Regions from separate parts of the Effusibacillus consociatus genome, predicted to be linked through region 1. Evidence: riboswitches for the same ligand, from Rfam matches in the RefSeq annotation. Region 1 holds a riboswitch; each other region holds the start of a gene.
What was found. A riboswitch is a leader RNA that binds a small molecule or an ion and turns the genes downstream of it on or off. The one in region 1 is predicted to bind cobalamin.

Region 1 (7,298 bases):
GTTAGCTCTTTCATTTGACAACACGATTGAGTATCTCATCAAACGCCGGCACCCGATCTTCCCTTTAACCGTCCAAGCTCGTAATGAAATCTGGCGAGTCGTGAAGGATGGACGGGTCGTTTGAACCTCTTTTGACATAGAATAAGTAGTAGGACCATTCTACATTTTCCTAGGAGGCATGTGCATGGGTGAAAAAATGGTGGAATTTGCAAAGATTGCAGCCGAGGCGGTTGCAGACAAGAAGGCGAAAGATATTGTAATGCTCGACATACGAGGATTATCGGTGATCGCGGATTATTTCGTCTTATGCAGCGGGAATTCCACTACTCAGGTGCAAGCCATCGCGAAAGCGGTGAAGGAAAAAATGGAGCAAAAAGGACTTCCGGTACGCGGCATGGAAGGCTATGATGAAGCAAAATGGGTTTTAATCGATTGTGGTGACGTGGTTGTACACATCTTCCGTGCAGAAGAACGCGAATTTTACAACCTTGACCGCATTTGGAGCGACGCCAGGGAGTTAAGTATTGTGTAATAAATTGTGTGCCCGGACCTTTTCGAGGACCGGGCACTTCTTAATCTTTGCAGCGATGCTTCAGACAGGAGCTTTTCTTAGTCGATAGGAAATTATAAATTTTGTCCTATCGACATAAGTGCAACTAAGCATTCACAAGTCGAAGGACTTGGTGAATGCCAAGTTTTCTTTATTGGGGGATGCAGTCGGAATGGAACGTACGATCTATGGGGAGTTTGCGGATTTTTATGATGAGTTGATGCAGGACGCGCCTTACGACGAATGGATGCGGTTGTTTCACGAAACATTGGAGCGAGAACTGGGGAATCAAACGGATGTCCGCAGTCGTTTTAAGGTTGCGGATCTGGGGTGCGGGACCGGAACGATATCGATTCGCCTCTTGGAAGAAGGGTACCAGGTCTTTGCAGTTGACTTATCGGAAGAAATGTTAACCCGGGCACAGGCCAAATTGCCCCATCCGACTCCCTTTCTCCGCTTTCTGCAGCAGGACTTGCGACGACTCCTGCTCCCGGAGAAAGTGGATTGCGCGCTTTCATTTTGCGATTCATTGAATTATCTGTTGGAAGAGACGGATTTGCTTCAGGCGTTTCGATCCGTTCGCAGTCAATTGCAGCCGGGGGGATTTTTTCTGTTTGATATGCATACACCTTTTAAACTGCGTGAGGAACTTGGGCAGCAAACGTTTTATGACGTAAGGGATGATGTAGCCTACATATGGCAGAGCCAATTCGATCCTGTGCGGTGTCAGGTGGAGTACGATGTAACTTTCTTTGCGCAGGTGGAAGATGAGTTGTATCGGCGCTTCCAAGAGACTCATTGGCAGCGGGCGTATCCGAAGGAAGTGATTATGAGGTTGCTTCGAGAGGCAGGATTTGCTCATGTGGAGATCGGGGCGGATTTTTGCTGGGAGGAACCGTCCGAGACGGCTTTGAGGTATTTCATTCTGGCAAAGTAGGGAAGTCACTTCTATTCCTCTTTGATTTCGCCTAACTTCACGAGTCGGGACAGAATCGCGCCTTCGGTTCTCATGTGCCGCTCAGCAATTTCTTTTATGGGAAGCCCACTGCGAAACTGGTTGATTACGTCTTCATCTTCGCTGCTGCTCCACGCCTTACCGGCATTTTGGGGCAGTCTTGCTTTCCTTCTGCTTCGTTCATTGAGGGCCTCCAATCCTTTACAGGCCAACGTTAACGCTCTGACAGTCTCGGCATGCTGATAGGGGCTCTCCATAGGAAACACTTCTCCCGTGACAGGGTCGACACCATCGGATAGCTGTTCGATGATTTGAATTGCTTTTGCAATTTCCATATAACCACCTCTTCGAAAATTATGTATAAATTATTGGTGTATATTCATATTTCCATCAATTACATTATCATGAAAGTTGATTTGAATCAATAGGATTTTTTGCGAAAGTCAACAGCGCAGCAATCCGGTCCCGATACGTATCCAGTTCTTTTACGAGTACCTTTGTTCCGACATCATGAAGCAATTTGCCGCGAACCAGAGTGATCATTTCAGCTGCCATGTCTGCATCCTCAATCCTGGAAACGGAGCTTGCATGATTCAGATTGAGGGTGTCGAGAACATCGTACCGGTGCTGTAGGCGATTCTGATAAATTCCGTATTTGGTCCGTTCCGAACTGACCGTATTCATTGCTTGGTCAATCTTCCCGATCGCATTCGGATCGGTTGCAATCAGGTTCCGGATCCCTAGAGCTTCCGCTGTAACATAGGATAGCTCCAAAGGAAGCGCATCGCCTGTAGTTGACCCGGTTTGAATCGTTACTTTTCCGGTTGATCCGGGAGTTCCCGGGACAGGAGGAGTGCCGGGTGTGCCTGGAATCGTAACTGTCTCCGTATATTGATAAGCAATGGTAAGTTCGATGCGATAAGCCTTCTTTTTTTCCGGATTGACCAGCCGCACTTGCCAATCGCCGGTTATGGGACTGATAAATGTCATGGTTTCAGGGTTGCTCTTCTCCCCATTAAAAGTAACGGAGGAAGCGCTGGCACTGCTGACGGTGCCCGCTTTTCCGTTGCTAAAATATCCTCCGTCATTCAGACCGAACTTTTCTCCAATAGGGGAAATGACATGCAAATCGGGACCGTTATCCGGTCCTTTCCCCCACATGGGTGTGAAAGCAGCGGTAATGGTGAAGTTTCCGTCCGCAGCCCTGACCGGTATGTTGTAATTGGGTACAACGAATTGATCCGAATTTGGATTCAGATCGAACGATGTCTGGAAAGTTGGCGATTGTCTGACAATGATTTCCGTTCTGGGGGGAGTTCCCGGTGTTCCAGGGGACGCGGGAGTCCCTTCAATCCAAGAAGAAAGCAAAGAGATCCCGTTAAAGGTGGTTCCTTTACCGATGGAATCGATCGATTCGATCAGTTGATCGATTTCTTGCTGCGCATGGAGCCGATCATTCTCCGAAAGAGTACCGTTTTGGACAAGAACCAGCAGTTCCCTGATTCGCAGCAGTTGCTCCTGAATGCTCTGGAGTCCGGCTTCGGCCGTTTGAGCTAGGGAAACTGCATCCAAAATATTTCTCTGAGCCTGTTGGTTTCCTCGGATTTGCGTGTGAAAACGCACGGAAATAGCCAGCCCGGAAGGATCATCGGCGGCAGTCTGAATTCTCTTCCCCGATGAAAGCCTGGATACTGCATGAGTGTGTTCATTCCATGCAAAGCGTAAGTTTTGATACGCATGCTGAATTGAATTGAGATAAATCATTGTTTAAATCCCCCTATTTCCCCAATAAATAGATTATCATTTAAACCTAATTAAATCGATCGGATATTTTGTCTAATAATGTCGATTGTGTTTTCTGTTGGCAGAATTCGCCTCATCAGGTAAACTGAATCATAAGTGAACCAAATTAGGGAACCGGGTGGAATTCCCGGGCGGTCGCGCCACTGTATAGCCAGACCCCTATTTTGCATTACGGTCATTGCCCTCGCGATTTGGGGTAGTGGAGATGAGTGACATCCCCCTATTCGCGAAGCAGGCAGATGAAGCGAAAGGGGATTTTTAATTGACTTTGACTGTAATGGTGCAAGGGACTGCGAGTGATGTCGGGAAAAGCCTGCTCTGCACTGCGTTGTGCCGAATTTTTGCAAGAAAAGGGTTTCGGGTGGCGCCCTTCAAGTCACAGAACATGGCACTGAACTCCTATGTCACACAAGACGGAAAAGAGATTGGCCGGGCCCAGGGAGTGCAAGCGGAGGCGGCCGGAGTTCCGGCTACAGTTGACATGAATCCGATTCTCTTGAAGCCCAAGGGTGACATGACCGCGCAGGTGGTCGTGAGAGGCGTGCCGATTGGGGATATGTCAGCCATCAAATACCGTACGGAGTACATTCCGACCGCATTGCGTATGATTGAGGAATCTCTTGATCGGCTTCGCAATCAATATGACGTCATCGTGATAGAAGGGGCGGGAAGTCCGGCAGAGATCAACTTGAAAGAACGTGACATTGCCAATATGAAAGTGGCGGAAGTGGCGAATGCTCCCGTAGTACTGGTTGCGGACATCGATCGTGGCGGTGTGTTTGCCTCCATTGTCGGAACACTGGAACTGCTCGATGCACAGGAACGCGCGCGGGTGAAGGGGATTGTTATTAACAAGTTTCGGGGAGATATCAGACTTCTTGAATCAGGCCTGACCTGGATTGAGCAGCGGACCGGAATTCCTGTTTTAGGGGTGGTGCCCTACCAACGGGACCTTTATATTGAAAGCGAAGACTCGGTCGTGCTTGATCAATTGTCCTCGGCTGCTGCTGTGAATGAGGTGGACGTGGCGGTTATCCGTTTCCCGCATATCTCGAACTTCACGGATGTCGATCCCCTCCGTTATGAACCGGACGTGTCCATCCGTTTCGTATCTGCACCTGATCAGTTGGGGAAGCCGGATTTAATAATTTTGCCCGGTACCAAGAACACGATCGAAGACTTATTGTGGTTGCAAAAAAAGGGACTGGCAGCCCGCATCGAATCTCTGGCGGATACAGCACGAATTCTCGGAATCTGCGGCGGTTATCAAATGCTCGGCAGCAAACTGTATGATCCGGATCTGGTCGAGTCCAACATTCCGGAAGTAGAGGGTCTCGGATTGTTGGATGTAAGAACCAGGTATCTTTCGGCGAAAACAACCGTTCAGGTGAAGGGGCGGGTGTTGGAGCTGCCTGACGAGGCTTCCGAACTGTCCGGAATACCCATTGAAGGGTACGAGATTCACATGGGGCAGTCGGAACGGGGAAACATGCAGCCTTTTGCCCAACTGCTGGCAGCGGGTGGTGAAAAAGAGGATGGTGCAGTCAACGGGCACGGCACTGTAATCGGGACTTATCTGCACGGGATTTTGCACAATGATCTGTATAGGCGAACGTTCCTCGACACAATCCGGATGAAAAAAGGCCTTGCTCCAATCGGTGCGACAACCTCAAACCATCGACGACGCCAAGAAGCGTTTGATCAGTGGGCGGATACGGTGGAAAGAGCCATCAACGTTGAACTGCTTTTCTCGATCATGCAAGAATATAAATGTGAGTGGAATTATAATTAGTCGATGCCAAGGGGGAATCTGCGGATGAAAATATATACCCGCACAGGAGATAAAGGTATGACGGGCGTCATCGGCGGTCGTGTAAGAAAGGATTCCGTTCGCGTAGAGGCATACGGAACGGTTGATGAATTGAATTCGTTGGTAGGTCAGGCAATTGTCTTGATGGATCCGGCGAAACATAAAGAAATGATTGCGGATTTGACGGAAATCCAGCACGAGTTGTTTGATGCAGGCGGCGATCTCGCTTTGGTGAAAGCTCCGGACGGGATGCAGCTCAGCTATAAAATCACTGCGGACATGGTGACCCGTCTGGAACAATGGATTGACCGCTACGATGCGGAATGTCCGCCAATCAAGCGCTTTATCCTGCCGGGAGGAAGTCCGGTGTCGGCCGCTCTTCACATCTGTCGTACAGTGTCCCGCCGGGCTGAACGGAGAGTAGTGACTCTTGCAGAACATGAACCTATTAATGAGGAAGTCCGGCGATATTTGAACCGGCTTTCCGATTTCTTCTTCGCGATTGCAAGAGCAGCGAATGTTAGAGACGGAGTCGGGGATGTGGAATATAAAAGAGGCGGAGAAGTCTTTCGTTAAGGAACAAGATGACGTAAAACCATCAGTGGTAACTCGTACCGAACATGAGCATATTAAAAGGGGGTTTTGACGGATACAAGGAGGGATCTATGAACCGATTTAAACAGCTCGGATACTGGGTTTATGATCATAGAAAAACGGTTTTGCTCCTGTGGATTGGTATAGCGATCATCAGCGGGATATTCGCGTGGCGGCTGCCGAGTGTACTTAAAGGAAGCGGGTTTATTGCCGAAGATATGGAAGCGTCAATTGGACGCAACATCCTGCGGGACAGATTAGGGGCTCCGCTGGCCCAACTGCTTGTGTTGATTGAAGCGCCGGAAGGCCAGACACTCTTGAACAGGCAGGCTCGTGAAGAGATTCACAAGATGAGCGGCAATCTGCAAAAAGCCCCTCATGTCATTCGAGTTTCGGAACCGTCGGAGAGCCAATTTTCGAGGGATAGGAAGCTCGCTTATTTGACTGTGGGTTTAGACCTAAATGAAGACGATGCACGTGCCGTACTTCCGGATCTGGAACGCCGTATCCGCAGCGACCTGCTCAAAACCACGCTCGCAGGGGATGCGGCCTTCTATGATGATGTAAATCGGGCAAGTCAGAATGATTTGAAGAAGGCGGAAGCGATCGGCTTACCCATCACGTTGGTTGTTCTGGTTCTCGCTTTTGGGACGTGGATAGCGGCGGGTTTGCCTTTGCTGGTTGGGGTCATGAGCGCAGGGGTAACGCTTGCGATTTTATACGGCATCGGTCAGTTTCAGCCTTTATCCGTGTTCGTCCTGAATGTCCCGACGATGTTAGGGATCGCGGTTGGTGTCGATTACGCGTTGTTGTTCGTATCAAGATATCGGGAGGAACTTCAGGCACGTTCAGTGCGTGAAGCGGTCGCTGCTGCCACCGGAACCTCGGGGCGTGCGGTGTTTTTTTCCGGTGTGACGGTGGTGATCGGCATCTCGAGCATGATGTTTTGGGATATGATGGTCACCCGGTCGGTTATGCTGGGAGGAATGCTGGTTGTCAGCATGACAATGGTTGCCTCCTTGACTTTGCTGCCAGCCGTATTGGGAATCTTAGGGACGAGCGTTAACCGGGGAAGGATCTTACGGGGTCGGAACCCGAATTCTACGGGCTGGTATTCGTTTGCAAGACATGTAATGCAGCGGCCCGCCTTGAATATCCTGTTTGGGGTGTTGGTCATAACGGCAATGATCTTACCGGTTCGGAACTTAACATTTGGAATCCCCGGAATTGAAGGTTTGCCCAAAACATATTCGTCACGATCCGCTATGGAGACTTTATACGATCATTTTGGCAAAGAGAAGTTTACACCTGTGGTGGTAACGCTGAAAAGTAAAAACGGGGAAATGCTTGAAGCACAAACTTTTGACCGTCTGCGGAACTACGTGCAAGCAATCGGAAAGCTGTCACACGTCAAAAAAATTGACAGTGTGCTTTCGTTAAACCTTCCTCTTCAATTGCTTCAGCATCCCCCTTCTGAACAGGTTCGGCAGGTTCGTGACCGATTCGTGAAAGGGGATGTTGGTCAACTGGTGCTGACGCTGGATGTGCCGGGGGATAGTGCTGAGGCCAAGCAGGTTGTAAAAATG
Region 2 (7,298 bases), on a different contig from region 1:
TAAAACTTGGTCATTGAGCGGATGACGATCAGCTTCTCAAAGTCAGTAACGTACCGGATGAGAGTTCTCGCTTCCTCGTCCGGAAGAAAGTCAAGGAAAGCCTCATCAATCAGCAGCCACTTGTCCAGGTCTCTTGCAGTATGCAGGATTTCATCAAGAATCCCTCGATCAATACAGCGCCCCGTTGGATTGTTGGGATTGGCGAGTACCAGCAGGTCCACTTTTGGGAGAACTTGAAAAAGGGGTTCCGACTCGACCCGAAAACCTGTCTGTGCGGACAAGGGAACTCGCAGGATCTCGGCGCCCTCCACTTTCGCCGCTTGTTCGTACTCTCGAAATGCCGGCGTGACCGTTGCGATTTTTTTCGGCTGGATCAGCCGCATGGCCAAAAAAATCAATTCGGCAGCCCCGTTTCCAAGCAGAAACCGGCTTGCCGGCAGCGACCATTTTTTCGCCAATGCATCAAGCACGTCTTCTCCAAGTGGGTCGGGATAATCGATGATTCGGGGAAGCGCTTCCTGGATCGCGCGAAGTACCGAATCAGGTGGACCCAACGGATTCAGATTGGCGCTGAAATCCGCCATCTTATCCCGGCTCCATCCCCATTCCGTTTGGTAGCGGGTAATGTTGCCCCCATGCTGCATCACCATTGAAGCCCTCTCTTTCTGGCAGGTTCGATGCGAAACTATCAGAGCAGCACACCTACTGCCGTTAAAAGGAATACTGTCTCCAGCACTTCACAGATCGCCCCGTAGGTATCACCCGTTAGCCCGCCCAGCGACCGGGCAATGATGCGGGCCATCCACCAGAACGCCAGCCAGCAAATACAAATAATCACAAATCCTTTCACTTGCCAGAACAGCAAAGGCAGAATCAGCACGCTCGTGGCCAATGCCAATTGTGAAGAAGAGACTCGTCCGGCCAAGTGCACCCCCATTCCCTCCTGCCGAGCGGGTGGATATCCTGCAATCGCCCCAACCATAGCCGTTCGCCCAATTGCGGGCATCATGAGAAGCAGCAGGGGATTGTGTTTACCGACCGCCGAGAAGAGAGCCCATTTCAGGGCAAACAAACAGACAAAAGCGATTACGCCCATCGCCCCCACGCGGCTGTCCTTCATAATGGCCAGTTTTCGTTCCCGATCCCGACCGCTTAAGAGCCCGTCGGCCGTATCCATCAGCCCATCCAGGTGCAGCCCTCCGGTCACTACAATTCCCGCTATGACCAGGAGTACACTTGCTGCGTGTGGCGGCAGCCATGTGAAGAACACATAGGAGAAGGCGGCCAGAATCGCCCCGATCAACAATCCTATATAAGGGTACCAACGGACACTTCGAATGAACGCATTTTCGTCAAAATCGGCTTGTCCCGATTGAGGCAGAGGAATTCGCGTGAGAAATTCAATCGCCATCCTCCATTCACGTACAATGGAACGCAAGGGTGTCACCCCCTTTTTGCACTAATCAATGCCCCTGGCAGCTGCTGAGAGAATTCCTCCAAGCAGCAGCATCAATCCGGAGCTGATGTACAGAATTCGAATGGTTTGTTGGATATGCCGGGAAGCGAGTTCTTGCGAGGGTTCCCCCATATAGGCGCGGAATGATTCCCGTCCGTGATAGATGTTGCGTCCCCCGAGCCTGATCCCTAAAGCTCCCGCCACGCCCGCCTCCGGAATCCCGCTGTTGGGACTCGGATGTTTGGCTGCATCCCGGCGGATTGTATGCCATGCGCCTCTTGCCGAAAGGCGTAATACCCAAGCGGCTGCCACCACCAGCAATCCGGTAATCCGTGCGGGTAACCAATTGAGCACATCGTCAAAGCGGGCAGACGCCCAGCCAAAGTGCAGATACCTTTCGTTTTTGTATCCCACCATCGAATCAAGCGTGTTAGTGGCGCGATAAGCCATGGCAAGCGGTGCCCCGCCGATCATCGCATAAAAAAGGGGGGCGATCACAGCATCCACAATATTTTCCGCGACACTTTCCACTGCGGCACGGACCACTTCCGGTTCGGGCAGAGAAGTGGTATCACGGCTGACGATCCAGCCGGCCAGTTTTCGAGCCTCTTCCAGGTTCCCTTGTTCCAGCGCCTTCCGGATTCCGTTTCCCGCCTCAGCCAATCCGCGAACTGCAATGGTGGTAGAGATCAGCCAGATATTCAGCAACACGGCAAGCCACGGGCTGACCAAGCTTGCCAGCCACAGCAGGCCGACCACGATTCCCCCGCTGCCGCCCACCACAGCGATCAACAGGAGAATGCCCGCCCATTTTTCGCGTTTCGGGCGGGTTCCAAGTTTCGGACGGTTCCCATGGTCCGAACCCGTTCCGTGATTCGATCGCTTCTCCTGGTCCGCACAATTCCCATCTGTAGGGACCCGGAATACTATGCGCAGGAAGGATTCGAGCCGGGAGATCCCCTTGCCGATCACGATAACCGGGTGCGGCAGCCACCTCGGATCCCCAATCAGAAGATCAATCAGGAATGCCAGATATACCTGAATCATAATGCTGCCTGAATCTCCTTCAGATTGACAGGGATCCCTGCGATCAACGCATACACTGCATCCGATTCCCCGGCAAATAACTGGTTCATCAAACCGAGATAATCCCGATACTGCCGCAACAGTTTGGATTCCGGAACGATCCCTGCCCCGACCTCGCTTGTCACCACAACTACCGGGTGAGGATAGTTCCTGCAAGCCTCGATCAGGTCACGAGTCAGCTCGAGAACTTCTTTCTCTGACAGGGGGGCCGCCTGTCCTTGTGATTCCTTATCCCACATCCAGTTGTTTAGAAGGAGAGACAAGCAATCAAGCAGCAGAACCCCGGCGGTTTCATCCAATTCACGAATGCGGTTCGCCACGTCAGCAGTCTCTTCGATACAGCCCCATTCAGCAGGCCGACGTTCGATATGGGCCGCGATCCGTTGCTCGAGTTCGGAATCGATCTTCGGGCAGGTGGCGAGATAAGTGACGGGGAGACCCGTCGCTTGCTGTACCTTGGTGCAGTATTGTTCCGCAAACCGGCTCTTTCCGCTGCGGGAACCGCCGATGACAAGAATCAACTTTCGCTTGTTCAACCTATCACCTTTCCCCTATCGTAAATATCGAGCGCCTCGTTCAATGCCTTTGTAACCGCCTGCGCGATCAATGTACCGACAACGGTGCCCGGTCCCCCATATTCCATACTCTGACCACGTCCGGTTGTGGCAATCACCACAGCATCTGTCGTGGTACCCGTTGCCATTTGTCCGCTTCCGGGACACCGGATTCCCCGTTCATAGAAAATTGCCGTTTTCACTTCCGTCACTGTCGCTATCGCATTCACCATGGCAGCATCCGTCATTGTCCCGTCAATCAACACAACCATGTTAATCGTTCCGAGGGGATAAGGGAACGGATTTAAAGCGGAAGTCTGCTCTTGTCCCAGGTAGGATGGCCAAGTCCCTGCCCGCCATGCGTTGCCGCTCCCCGCCGTAACCACCGCAACTACAAGCAGGGGAGAGTCGGGCTCGGAACCAACTGACTCAAATGCGACGACGCCATTTTTCACATCCACAGCAGTCATCAGCCCGATTGATTGGTCCGGCAGCCCCAGTTCCCGGATTTCACGTTTTAAATCTTCTGCCGGATCGCTGCATCGATATCCTTTATGTACGGTCAGATTCAAAATCGAACGGATGTCGTCCTGACGCCCTCCCCGATAAACTGCCGAACTAAGGGTTCGAAGGGGAACCTCGCTTTTAATGACCAATCGTTTGTCATACCTTTCAAGCGTCACGTCGGGGAGCAGTAGTTGTGAATCAAGAAGCTGCATCGGCGACTCCCGCTTCCGCAAAGGTAGCCATTTCCCGAAGCACTCGTGCAGCCGCTTGCACCACAGGCAATGCCAATGCAGCCCCGGAGCCTTCACCCAAGCGCATCGAGAAATCAAACAACGGCTGCAGTTCCAATGCTTCCAAGACAATACGATGGCCCGGTTCAACCGATTGGTGGGATCCGAACAAATAAGAACGGACCAACGGTTCGATTTTGGCGGCTGCCAGTGCTGCCGCGCTTGTGATAAAGCCGTCAACAACCACCGGAATCCGGTGGGCCGCACAAGACAGGATCAGACCTGCCAGACCGCAAATTTCAAGACCACCCACTTTTGCCAATACATCGATCGGGTCTGTTGGATTCGGGGAATTCACCCGGATCGCCTTCTGAATGGTCTCAATCTTGTGCTGAACCCCTTGACTGGAGAGGCCCGTGCCTACCCCGACCACTTCCTGGACGGGTCTTCCTGTCAAAACCGCCGTGATAGCCGCGCTGGCTGTTGTATTGCCGATCCCCATCTCTCCGAGCGCAACCATTTTGTAACCGGCCTGATGGAGTTGGCTTCCCATTTCCCATCCGACCTGCAGGGCTTTCTCCGCCTCTTCTCTGGTCATCGCCGGTCCTTTTGCCATATTGTCTGTGCCGTAACGAACTTTCTTCACCCACAGGCGATTCGAAGTTTCCGAGGGCACTGGAATATCCGATTTCACACCCACATCCACCACATGGACATCGGCGTTCGCATTTCGGGCCAACGCGTTAATCGCTGCTCCTCCAGCGAGAAAGTTCAACACCATCTGAACCGTCACTTCGGAGGGGAATGCGGATACTCCCTCTTCTGTCACCCCATGATCCCCCGCCATCAAAACCACGGCACACGGGGTGACGGTTGGGATCGTTTCCCCTTGAATCCCCGCCAGCCGGATTCCGATTTCTTCCAACAGTCCGAGACTTCCCTGCGGTTTTGTGAGCTGGTCATGCCGTTCACTTGCGAGTTTGATCGCTTCTTGATTGAGTTCTTCAATTCCAATCGGTAACTTCCACATAGTTAGTACCTCCAGCTTCGAATATGATTCCCTATATCGCGTCCACCCGGATTGGGTTCTCGGATCCCCATCAATACGGCGGACACCCGGACTGACGCTCTTCGGGTCCCCATTAAAGTACTCGGATTATGCTACAAAGGCTTGCATCACTTTAATGGGTATAATAGTTACTCCCCCCAGTCCGAAGACCAGGGGGAGGTATGCACATACGCGTACCAGCCCCTTTTTCCTCGAAAAGCGGCCTTCTCACACTCACAGGCAGGTTTCCTGGCTCGAGTTCATGATCTTCGTTCGTCTTCCCGCGATGTTCTCACGGTGACCAGTGAACGAGACTCCCTCTTACAGTGGCGGGACCGCACCGGATTCGCACCGGATTTCCGCTATTATCCGTTTCTATGAAACGGCACCTGTGAGTATAATAGGATTATTGAAAATATGTATAGTTCCATCATGCACTATAGGGGGCTGGAATGACAAGGATAATTTTGGTTCGACACGGAATTACGGATCACAACCTGGAATATCGGCTTTCCGGCTGGACAGATGCACCTCTTAATGAAGTGGGAGTTCAACAAGCGGAATGCGTGGCCGATCGGTTAGAACAACTGGTTCGAGAGGACAATCAAGTAGATGGTATCTACGCAAGCCCATTGCAGCGGGCCGCCCAAACCGCCGAGATCATTGCAAACCGCCTCGGGCTGTCTGTCACATGTCGGGATGAGCTGAAAGAAATGAATTTTGGAGTCTATGATGGAGTCCCCATCACCGAGTTATATGAGACGCACAAAGAAATGGTCGATCGTGCATTAAATCCCGGCGATGATGAGTTCGGGTGGGAAGGAGGGGAAACCCGGGCTGAACTCTATCATCGAATTGAGCAGGCAATCCGAAGGATTGCAGACAATCATCCGGAACAGACTGTGGTGATCGTCACACATGCGGGCGCTATAGCGTATTTCATCACGGGCCTGCTTGATAAGCCATTATCACACTGGAACGAATATCATGTCGCGAACTGCAGCCTGACAACGGTATTGTGGAAGGACGGAAGGTTTGAACTGGAAACCCACAATGAAACCTCCCATGTTCCGAAAGAAAAATTCGCCCAGTTGATTGAAGAGGCGAAAAACCGGTTGGGCATGAAGGCGGTGTGAGAAAAAATCCGCCCTATGGGAGTCTGGGACCCCTTTAAGAACTGTCAGTACGGGTCCTTTTTTTAATGTGGACGGGCATTAACGGATTTTCAAGTCTTTATATGCATACTTTGGAGCCGTGACGTCTGCAAAATCGCAGAATAGGCCCCCGAAAATCTCTTATTCTGAAAATCGACGCTGGAATTAGGGAAATAAGACCGTCAAAAACCTCTATTTCACCTCTATGTATGTTCCAATCCTGTAGTATAAACTTCCCCTATCCAAATCCCGGCCGGTACGAGCGAATACGTACTGAACCGTTTATGGAGTGGGGCCACTTTTCCAAAATGAAAAAACCACTCGAAAGCTCGAGTGGTTGCCCGTTTACCTCACCTGCACATACTCACCAAAAATATATCCAACCGTGCCGTTTTGCAGTTCAACTTTATACCAACCGCCGGTTTCGCCCAGGATTGCAACCTGGTCCCCCTGTCCGGCAGACGTAAGAATCGGATTGTTGGTTCCGGGGCCCTGACGGACGTTCACGCCGCTGGTTACTGTCCCTGTTCGTAGGGAAGCTGTTCCGGAACCTGATCCTGCTCCGGAATTCGCTCCGGAACTCACCCCTTGTCCGCCATTTCCTCTTGAACCCGCCCCTGCTCCGGCACCCGCCGCCAAAGCCGATTTCGAATTGGCGGGCTTCCCGTCTTCTCCCAGCGTCTCCCGCACGAACTTCTGCACACCTTTCACATCCGGCTGGAGGATGGACTCCCCAATCGCGTTGTACGTTTCCGTCAAGAGTTCGTTTGGCGGAACCTGGACAGCGTTCATTGACGATTGATCCAAAGCCAGAAGGTCAGTTGACAGACGCATCAAATCGGTGGCCGTCATGTTGGTCTGCACATAAGACTCGGCTTCTTTTAACATACTGGGGAAGCGCACAAGCGTGAGCGGCGTCTTCATTTCCGCAAGAACCGCTTTCACCAGCTTCCTCTGCCGGTCCGTTCTTGCAAAATCCGCAGTTATATCTCCACGATACCGGACGTATTGCAATGCCTCGCGGCCGCTTAAGTGCTGGAGCCCTTTTTTCAAGTTGATGTCATAGACACCATCGTCCACATGCTTCATCGGAATCTCGACGTTGATGTCAACTCCGCCGATTGCATCGACAATTCCCTCGAACCCATGGAAGTCGGTGACCACATAATAATGAACCGGAATTTGCAGAAAGTCTTCGACCGTTTTGACGGCAAGACTCGGACCGCCAATCGAGAAAGCTTGATTGATCTTGTTCTTCCCGTG
Region 3 (7,298 bases), on a different contig from region 1:
GCTGGCTTCACTTGATGTGGGAATTGCAACATTTGACGCATCCCTTGGAGGCCTCGGTGGCTGCCCGTATGCGCCTGGAGCATCCGGCAACTTGGCGACGGATGATTTACTTTACATGCTTGAAGGAATGGGCATCCAAACAGGTGTAGATCGGGAAAAACTGTTTTCTGCCGCCCGCTTTATTGAGGAGAAATTAGGGCGGCCCCTGCCAAGTCATAACCTTCAAGTTGCCAGGGGGTGCTAAAAGTGGATAACAAAGCAATCTTAGTGTCAAAGCGGGAAGATGGAATTGCAACTCTCGTATTAAACCGTCCGGAAGCGGCAAACGCATTGTCGGTCCAGATGCTTTATGAACTCCATGAGGCCATAAATGAAATCCGGTTTGACCGCTCTGTCCGCTGCGTAATTATTACAGGAGCGGGGGAGAAAGCGTTTTGTGCGGGGGCGGATCTGAAAGAGCGCTCCGGGATGGATCCAACGCAGGTTCGGAAAACGGTCTCCCTGATCCGGGGGGATATGAATGATCTGGAATCGCTTCCACAGCCGGTCATTGCGGCCGTAAACGGTGTGGCGCTGGGCGGAGGAACAGAACTGGCACTGGCCTGTGACATCCGGGTGGCATCTGAACACGCGAAGTTTGGTCTGACTGAAACGTCTCTCGGAATCATTCCGGGGGCGGGTGGCACCCAGCGATTGCCTCGACTGATTGGCAAGGGACGGGCGAAAGAGCTGATTTTTACCGCCAAACGAATCGATGCAAATGAAGCTTTGGCTATCGGACTGGTTGAGTATGTTACACCCGCCGAATCCTTAATGGAGAAAGCTTTGGAAATTGCGGAACAGATTGTCCGCAATGCCCCCATTGCAGTGGCCCAAGCCAAATATGCGATTGATAAAGGCTTTGATGTGGATCTCAATACAGGCCTTGCGATTGAGATGAATGCTTATGAAGTGACCGTTCCGACGAAGGATCGGCTCGAAGGATTGCAGGCGTTTAAGGAAAAACGGGCGCCAAACTATATCGGGGAGTAAAAAACTCCCATTAAAAAATTATTTGCGGAGAGGAGAGATCAGCGTGTCATTCGAAAAAGATTTGCAGGCTCGCGTCGAACAGATCAAGAAGGGTGGAGCTTCGAAATATCATGAAAAGAATGCGGAACAGGGAAAGCTGTTCGTGCGAGATCGCTTGCAGTTGTTGTTTGATCGGGGCTTTGAGTTGGAGGATGCACTGTTTGCCAACTGCATGGCCGAAGACCTCCCGGCAGACGGTGTTGTCACCGCAATCGGCAAGGTAAACGGGCAAGTGGTTTGTGTGATGGCCAACGATTCTACGGTCAAGGCGGGTTCTTGGGGTTCCCGAACGGTTGAAAAAATCATTCGGATTCAAGAGACTGCAGAGAGGATGCGGGTCCCGTTGATTTATCTGGTTGACTCGGCCGGGGCGCGTATTACGGATCAGATCGAAATGTTCCCGGGAAGACGGGGAGCCGGACGGATTTTCTACAATCAGGTGAAGCTGTCGGGCAAAATCCCGCAGGTATGTTTGCTGTTTGGACCTTCCGCCGCAGGGGGAGCGTATATTCCCGCGTTTTGTGACATTGTGATTATGGTTGACGGCAATGCGTCAATGTATTTGGGATCTCCCCGCATGGCGGAAATGGTCATTGGTGAAAAAGTCACCCTTGAGGAGATGGGCGGAGCCCGGATGCACTGCTCAGTGTCCGGGTGCGGGGATGTGTTGGCTGCCAACGAAGAGGAAGCTATTGCATTGGCACGCAGGTATCTCTCGTACTTTCCGGCCAATTTTTCCGAAAAACCGCCTGTCCAAGAAGCCAAGGCACCCAAGCAATTCGAGAAAACGCTTGAAGAAATTATCCCGGCCAACCAGAATGCTCCATTTAACATGTATGACCTGATTGACCGGATCATCGACGAAGGGTCGTTCTTTGAAATCAAGAAACTGTTCGCGGGTGAATTAATCACGGGATTGGCCCGCATGAACGGAAAAGCGGTCGGCATCATCGCGAACCAACCGCGCGTAAAGGGCGGCGTGTTGTTCCATGACTCTGCAGATAAGGCGGCACGGTTTATCACATTGTGTGACGCGTTCCATATACCGGTCCTGTTCTTGGCTGACGTGCCAGGGTTTATGATCGGAACGAAGGTCGAACGTGCAGGTATCATCCGTCATGGTGCCAAGATGATCTCCGCAATGTCGGAAGCTTCTGTGCCCAAGATTTCGGTGATTGTACGGAAGGCGTACGGAGCGGGTCTCTACGCAATGGCGGGGCCTGCGTTTGAACCGGATTGCTGCCTGGCTCTGCCTACGGCACAGATCGCCGTCATGGGACCGGAAGCTGCGGTGAATGCGGTGTACGCAAACAAAATTGCCGAGCTGCCGGAAGAGGAGCGGGCTGCTTTTATCGAAGCAAAACGGGAGGAATATCGCAAGGATATCGATATCTACCGTCTGGCATCCGAAATGGTGATCGATGGCATCATCCCGGCCAATTCCCTGCGGGATGAGTTGATAAAGCGGTTTAAGGCATATTCATCGAAGTACATGGTGTTCTCGGAGCGGAAACACCCTGTGTATCCGGTGTGATAATGAAGTAAGCGGTTAGGAGGAAACGGATGTTTAATCGGACTTTTGAAGAGTATGAGGTAGGGGAACAGTGGGTCAGCCGCGGCAGGACGTTAACAGAATCAGATATTGTGAATTTCGCCGGGGTAAGTGGAGATTTCTATGTGCTGCATACGGATGCAGAGTATGCCAAAGGAACACCGTTCGGACAACGAATCGCGCATGGAATGTTGGTTTTATCGATTTCAACAGGGTTAATGGATTTCTTTCCCGGCAAAGTTCTGGCTTTTTACGGCATCGATCAACTTCGATTCACCGCGCCAACGTTTATCGGGGATACAGTCCATGTGGAAATGGAACTGCTTGAAAAACATGAACGGCGGTCGGGAGGTTTGCTTGTTGTGAAACATGAAGTAAAAAAGCAAACAGGAGAGCCGGTGATTGTCGGAACTCTGAAAATACTGGTCGGGGCAAATTAATGCCCCTTTTATCAAACGACACGGAAACAGACAAACGGTTATCCGTTCTATCCGGTGTGATGCTTTTTTTGGCATAAACCTATAAAGGAAAGCATGAAAGAGGGGTTCCTATCAATGGGGGGAGCCTCTTTTTAATTTGGATTTTTCGAATAATACGATTTTCTAATGCATACCCAATTGTAAAGAGGAGCCGGGCACAGAAGGAGTCGCTTTTTTTCGGCAAGGGAGGGGAACGCATGGATTTTCTTGAGATGATCTATCGGCTGCTAATTCAAGCCAACTGGGAAATGTATGTACGGATTCTGATAAGTGCTGTCTTAGGACTTTACATAGGCTGGGATCGGTCGTATAAAAATAAACCTGCCGGGCTGAAGACCTATATGTATGTATCCGTCGCTTGCACATTGATTACTCTTGTCTCCATTTATAGTGTGAGACTCTACAGCAGTCCGAACAGCGGTACGATGATGGATCCCATGCGCCTCGCGGCACAGATTGTGACGGGGTTGGGTTTTTTGGGAGCGGGGGTAATTTTAAAAGACGGCTGGCAGGTCAAAGGGTTAACCTCTGCCGCCATGATCTTTTTTGCGGGTGGAGTGGGGATTGGGATTGGGGCCGGATTCTATGGGATCGTGATTTTTTCGGTCATCACGACATTTGTTTTCGCGAGAGTGGGTTTATATTTTGAAAAAAGGCATCGAAAATTTGCCCGAAGCAGCAGCCCGAATCCCAACGCTTCGAAACATGATGAGGTCATTTGAATCGAATCTCGAGGGGATTGGATGGCTGCAAGTTAAGCGGGGAGGCGCGTTGCATCAGCCTCCCCTTCGAGCTCCCCATTTTTCATCGAAAACCAGATCTGCAAGAGGAATTCGCCCCCGCCAGCCGGATGTTTCGAGCAGTGGGCGCGGAGGAAAATCATCGACATACCCGAGGGAGATCAGACCGATCGGGTCGATGTGCGGAGGTATATCGAGAATGTGGCGGATGTCCGGTTTTTTGAAAATTGACACCCAGCCCATGGCGATTCCTTCTGCCCGAGAAGCCAGCCACATATTCTGGATGGCACAGGATACAGAGAACACGTCCGTTTCGGGAATCGAGTTGCGGCCCAATACATGTCGGCCGCCCCGGGTAGGATCACAAGTGACACAGATCGTTAACGGTGCCTGAAGAATTCCTTCCACCTTTAGTTTCAGGTAAAGATCTTGACGGTTGTCTTCGAAATGCAGGGAGGCGGCGACTCTTTCCCGATCTACCGCGTCTCGTAAGCGTTGCTTCACTTCCTGCGAACGAATCAAAATAAAGTTCCACGGCTGCATGAACCCGACGGAAGGGGCATGGTGTCCGGCATCCAGGATCCGGGCAACCGCATCTTCATCAAGCGGATCAGGCAGGAAAGAACGGATATCACGCCTTTCATAGATGGCTTTGTAGACGGCAGCGCGTTCTTGATCGGTAAAAGCGTGGCGGTTCATTGGGAATCTGCCTCCTTGCCTTTGCCCATTGCATGCCGGAAAACATTGCGGGAACGAATGTATTCCCGGTCGAAACGTCCGCAGCGTGCGTTGGCGGCACGGGCCATCGCGAAAAACAGGTCAGACAGCCGGTTCAAATAACGCAAGCATTCCGGATTGATCGATTCCGTTTTGGACAGAGCGACCACCCGCCGTTCCGCTCTACGGGTTACCGTACGGCAGACGTGAAGCTTGGCGGCAGGACGTGAACCTCCGGGCACAATAAATTTTTTTACCGGCACGGCTTGCTGCATATACTGATCGATCAATGGTTCAAGACGATCCACCATTTCGGCTGTCACTTTGTACGGACGAACCTCTCCGACCGTTGCCAAATCGCTCCCAACATCAAACAGTTCCTGCTGGACGTCATCCAAAACATCCGCCATATCCCGCAGATCGACCGGCCACTCTTCAAGTAATGCCAATGCATCGCCAACGAAAGAATTCGCTTCATCTACGGTGCCGTAAGCGTCAACCCGTAAATCATCTTTGCTGCGTCGATCCCCGACAAGAGCTGTCGTTCCTTGATCACCGCTGCGTGTGTAAATGCTCATCCGGAATTGCCTCCTTTAATGATTCAATCACATCTTTGACAGATTCATACACCCGCCCGTAGTCGATTCCCGGCCGGCAAATCACGATCACCCGGATGCCGTTGTCCAAGGCAGCTTTCACCTTTTCTTTGACAGATCCCTCTGCACCCGATTCTTTGGTGATCACGGTGGTTACATTATAATGACGATAGAAAGCGACATTCAGGTCTTCGGAAAAAGGGCCCTGCATTGCCACTATATTCTTTTGCGGGATCCCAAGTTCAGAACACTTGCGCATGTTGTCCTCCGTGGGGAGCATGCGGGCAATCATGCGGATTCCATCTATGCCGTTGAGAATTTCGGCAAATATGTGGAGTGTCTTGGAACCTGTTGTCAAAAAAATGGTTCCTTTCCGTTCCAAAGCGGCTTCGGCAGCCTCCCGATAATCCCGGACATACGTAATCAGAGGATGATCCGACAAAATCGTACCGGGACGTTCATAACGGAAATAAGGAATTCCCGTGAAATTGGCTGCCTGCATTGCATTTTGCGAAGCGATTTCGGCAAACGGATGACTGGCATCGACAACGGCGATTATCTTTTCCCGCTGCAGCATTTCAACCATTTCCTCCGTCGTTTTGCGTCCCACAGAAACCGCAAGTCCCGCTTCCCTTAAAGATTCCGCAGCTGATTCCGTGACTACCGAAGTGAGCAGCGAATATCCCGCGGATCGCAGTTCAATCGCCAATTCGCGGGCGTCGCTCGTGCCCGCCAAGAAGAAAATCATTGATCATACCCCCAATGACACCCCAAAAAGTGAAGAAAACGTTTCAACGGGAATTCCGAGTACTTTTTGGGGGCCCCATAATTATTAAACAATAATAAACCCCTCGCCAGGGAGGGGAAGGACACACCAAGACCATGCAGACAAAGAAACAGTCCCGTGTGACACCTCCCTATCTCCCGTAGGTACAGCGCGTCGTGCGACGCGACATTACGGTGCCGCTGGAACAGGCAGGTCTCCTGGCTTCGAATCTTCATCCTGTACTCCCTTCCCAAGCATATGCTCAGTGGCTTCCATACAGGACTCCTCGTTACAGTGGCGGGACCGCGTTGGATTTGCACCAAACTTCCCTTTTTCCTGTTCCCGAAAATATCCAATTGTTCATTAGTCCGAACTCCATATCCATGTATTCGGAACGGTTGCTTAAAATCCTGCCGATCCCAAAAATTTCACGGGGAAGGAAAGCGGTTAGTTGTTTCGGCTTTCGATATTGAGATGTTTTACAAAATATTATAAAATTAAATTCGATAGATAACCTGAGTATTTATTTTCACTCTTCAAATGAATGAATATTCATTCATTTGGTCTTGTTATCATATCATGAGGCAGGCCAATATTTTTTGGGGGAGAGGCAAATGACCACGACTGAAGAACAAAATCTGCTCAATCTTACTTTGCCAGGATTTTTGGAACAAGCTTGTAAGCGGTTTCCTGTACGAACCGCCATTCACTTTAAGGGACTGGAATTGGATTATCAAACACTTTGGGTATATGCGAATCGTTTTGCTGCCGGGTTATCCGGACTTGGAATCGAAAAGGGAGACCGGGTGGCCATTATGCTCCCAAACTGTCCTCAGTACGTCGTAGCCTATTACGGGATTTTGCTGGCGGGCGGAATTGTGGTCCAGCTCAACCCGATGTCGGTAGAGCGAGAGATCGACTATTTTCTGAGTGACTCGGGGACCAAAGCAATGGTGGTGTTTGCCCCGCTGTTGCCAAAGGTCGCAGGAGCACCAAGTTCTGCGAATCTGGTGAAGAAAATCGTTGTCGATTTGCCGCCAACCGGTACGGTTTATGAGGGGGATGCGGTAGGGTTTGAAGCTTTCGTTGCTGGAGCACCCATACCAACCTCCCAAGTGGAAATTTCACCGGAGGATGTAGCGGTTTTGCAGTATACCGGCGGAACGACCGGTCGGTCCAAGGGCGCTATGCTGACCCATCGGAATATTGCTGTCAATGCTTATCAAACATATGTCGTGATGGGGGGAGAACAGAAGGAACAGGATCGTTTTCTGGTAGTTCTTCCGCTCTTCCATGTGTATGGAATGACAGTGGCAATGAACGCCGGCATCGTGGGTGGCTCTCAGTTGGTCATCCTGCCGCGTTTTGATCTGGAAG

Region 2: another riboswitch for cobalamin. It lies ahead of cobT (nicotinate-nucleotide--dimethylbenzimidazole phosphoribosyltransferase); the one in region 1 lies ahead of ACFO8Q_RS02570 (cobyric acid synthase).
Region 3: another riboswitch for cobalamin. It lies ahead of cobK (precorrin-6A reductase); the one in region 1 lies ahead of ACFO8Q_RS02570 (cobyric acid synthase).

What each region holds. Positions count from the first base shown of each region.
Region 1 is NZ_JBHSHC010000014.1:151,368-158,665, forward strand. Features, by position in the region: gene yqeK (bis(5'-nucleosyl)-tetraphosphatase (symmetrical) YqeK) at 1-124, shown strand, start outside; gene rsfS (ribosome silencing factor) at 185-532, shown strand; gene ACFO8Q_RS02555 (class I SAM-dependent DNA methyltransferase) at 723-1,487, shown strand; gene ACFO8Q_RS02560 (hypothetical protein) at 1,499-1,840, opposite strand; gene ACFO8Q_RS02565 (flagellin N-terminal helical domain-containing protein) at 1,908-3,269, opposite strand; adenosylcobalamin-variant (AdoCbl-variant) riboswitch at 3,403-3,478, shown strand; gene ACFO8Q_RS02570 (cobyric acid synthase) at 3,571-5,100, shown strand; gene ACFO8Q_RS02575 (cob(I)yrinic acid a,c-diamide adenosyltransferase) at 5,125-5,694, shown strand; gene ACFO8Q_RS02580 (MMPL family transporter) at 5,784-7,298, shown strand, end outside.
Region 2 is NZ_JBHSHC010000022.1:46,349-53,646, reverse strand. Features, by position in the region: gene cobD (threonine-phosphate decarboxylase CobD) at 1-650, opposite strand, end outside; gene cobS (adenosylcobinamide-GDP ribazoletransferase) at 689-1,438, opposite strand; gene cbiB (adenosylcobinamide-phosphate synthase CbiB) at 1,460-2,503, opposite strand; gene cobU (bifunctional adenosylcobinamide kinase/adenosylcobinamide-phosphate guanylyltransferase) at 2,500-3,078, opposite strand; gene ACFO8Q_RS03720 (adenosylcobinamide amidohydrolase) at 3,075-3,815, opposite strand; gene cobT (nicotinate-nucleotide--dimethylbenzimidazole phosphoribosyltransferase) at 3,802-4,863, opposite strand; cobalamin riboswitch at 5,104-5,289, opposite strand; gene ACFO8Q_RS03710 (histidine phosphatase family protein) at 5,334-6,017, shown strand; gene ACFO8Q_RS03705 (LCP family protein) at 6,381-7,298, opposite strand, start outside.
Region 3 is NZ_JBHSHC010000157.1:72,013-79,310, reverse strand. Features, by position in the region: gene ACFO8Q_RS23415 (hydroxymethylglutaryl-CoA lyase) at 1-244, shown strand, start outside; gene ACFO8Q_RS23410 (enoyl-CoA hydratase) at 247-1,032, shown strand; gene ACFO8Q_RS23405 (acyl-CoA carboxylase subunit beta) at 1,076-2,605, shown strand; gene ACFO8Q_RS23400 (MaoC/PaaZ C-terminal domain-containing protein) at 2,635-3,063, shown strand; gene ACFO8Q_RS23395 (MgtC/SapB family protein) at 3,300-3,824, shown strand; gene bluB (5,6-dimethylbenzimidazole synthase) at 3,879-4,541, opposite strand; gene ACFO8Q_RS23385 (cob(I)yrinic acid a,c-diamide adenosyltransferase) at 4,538-5,137, opposite strand; gene cobK (precorrin-6A reductase) at 5,112-5,903, opposite strand; cobalamin riboswitch at 6,113-6,276, opposite strand; gene ACFO8Q_RS23375 (long-chain-fatty-acid--CoA ligase) at 6,536-7,298, shown strand, end outside.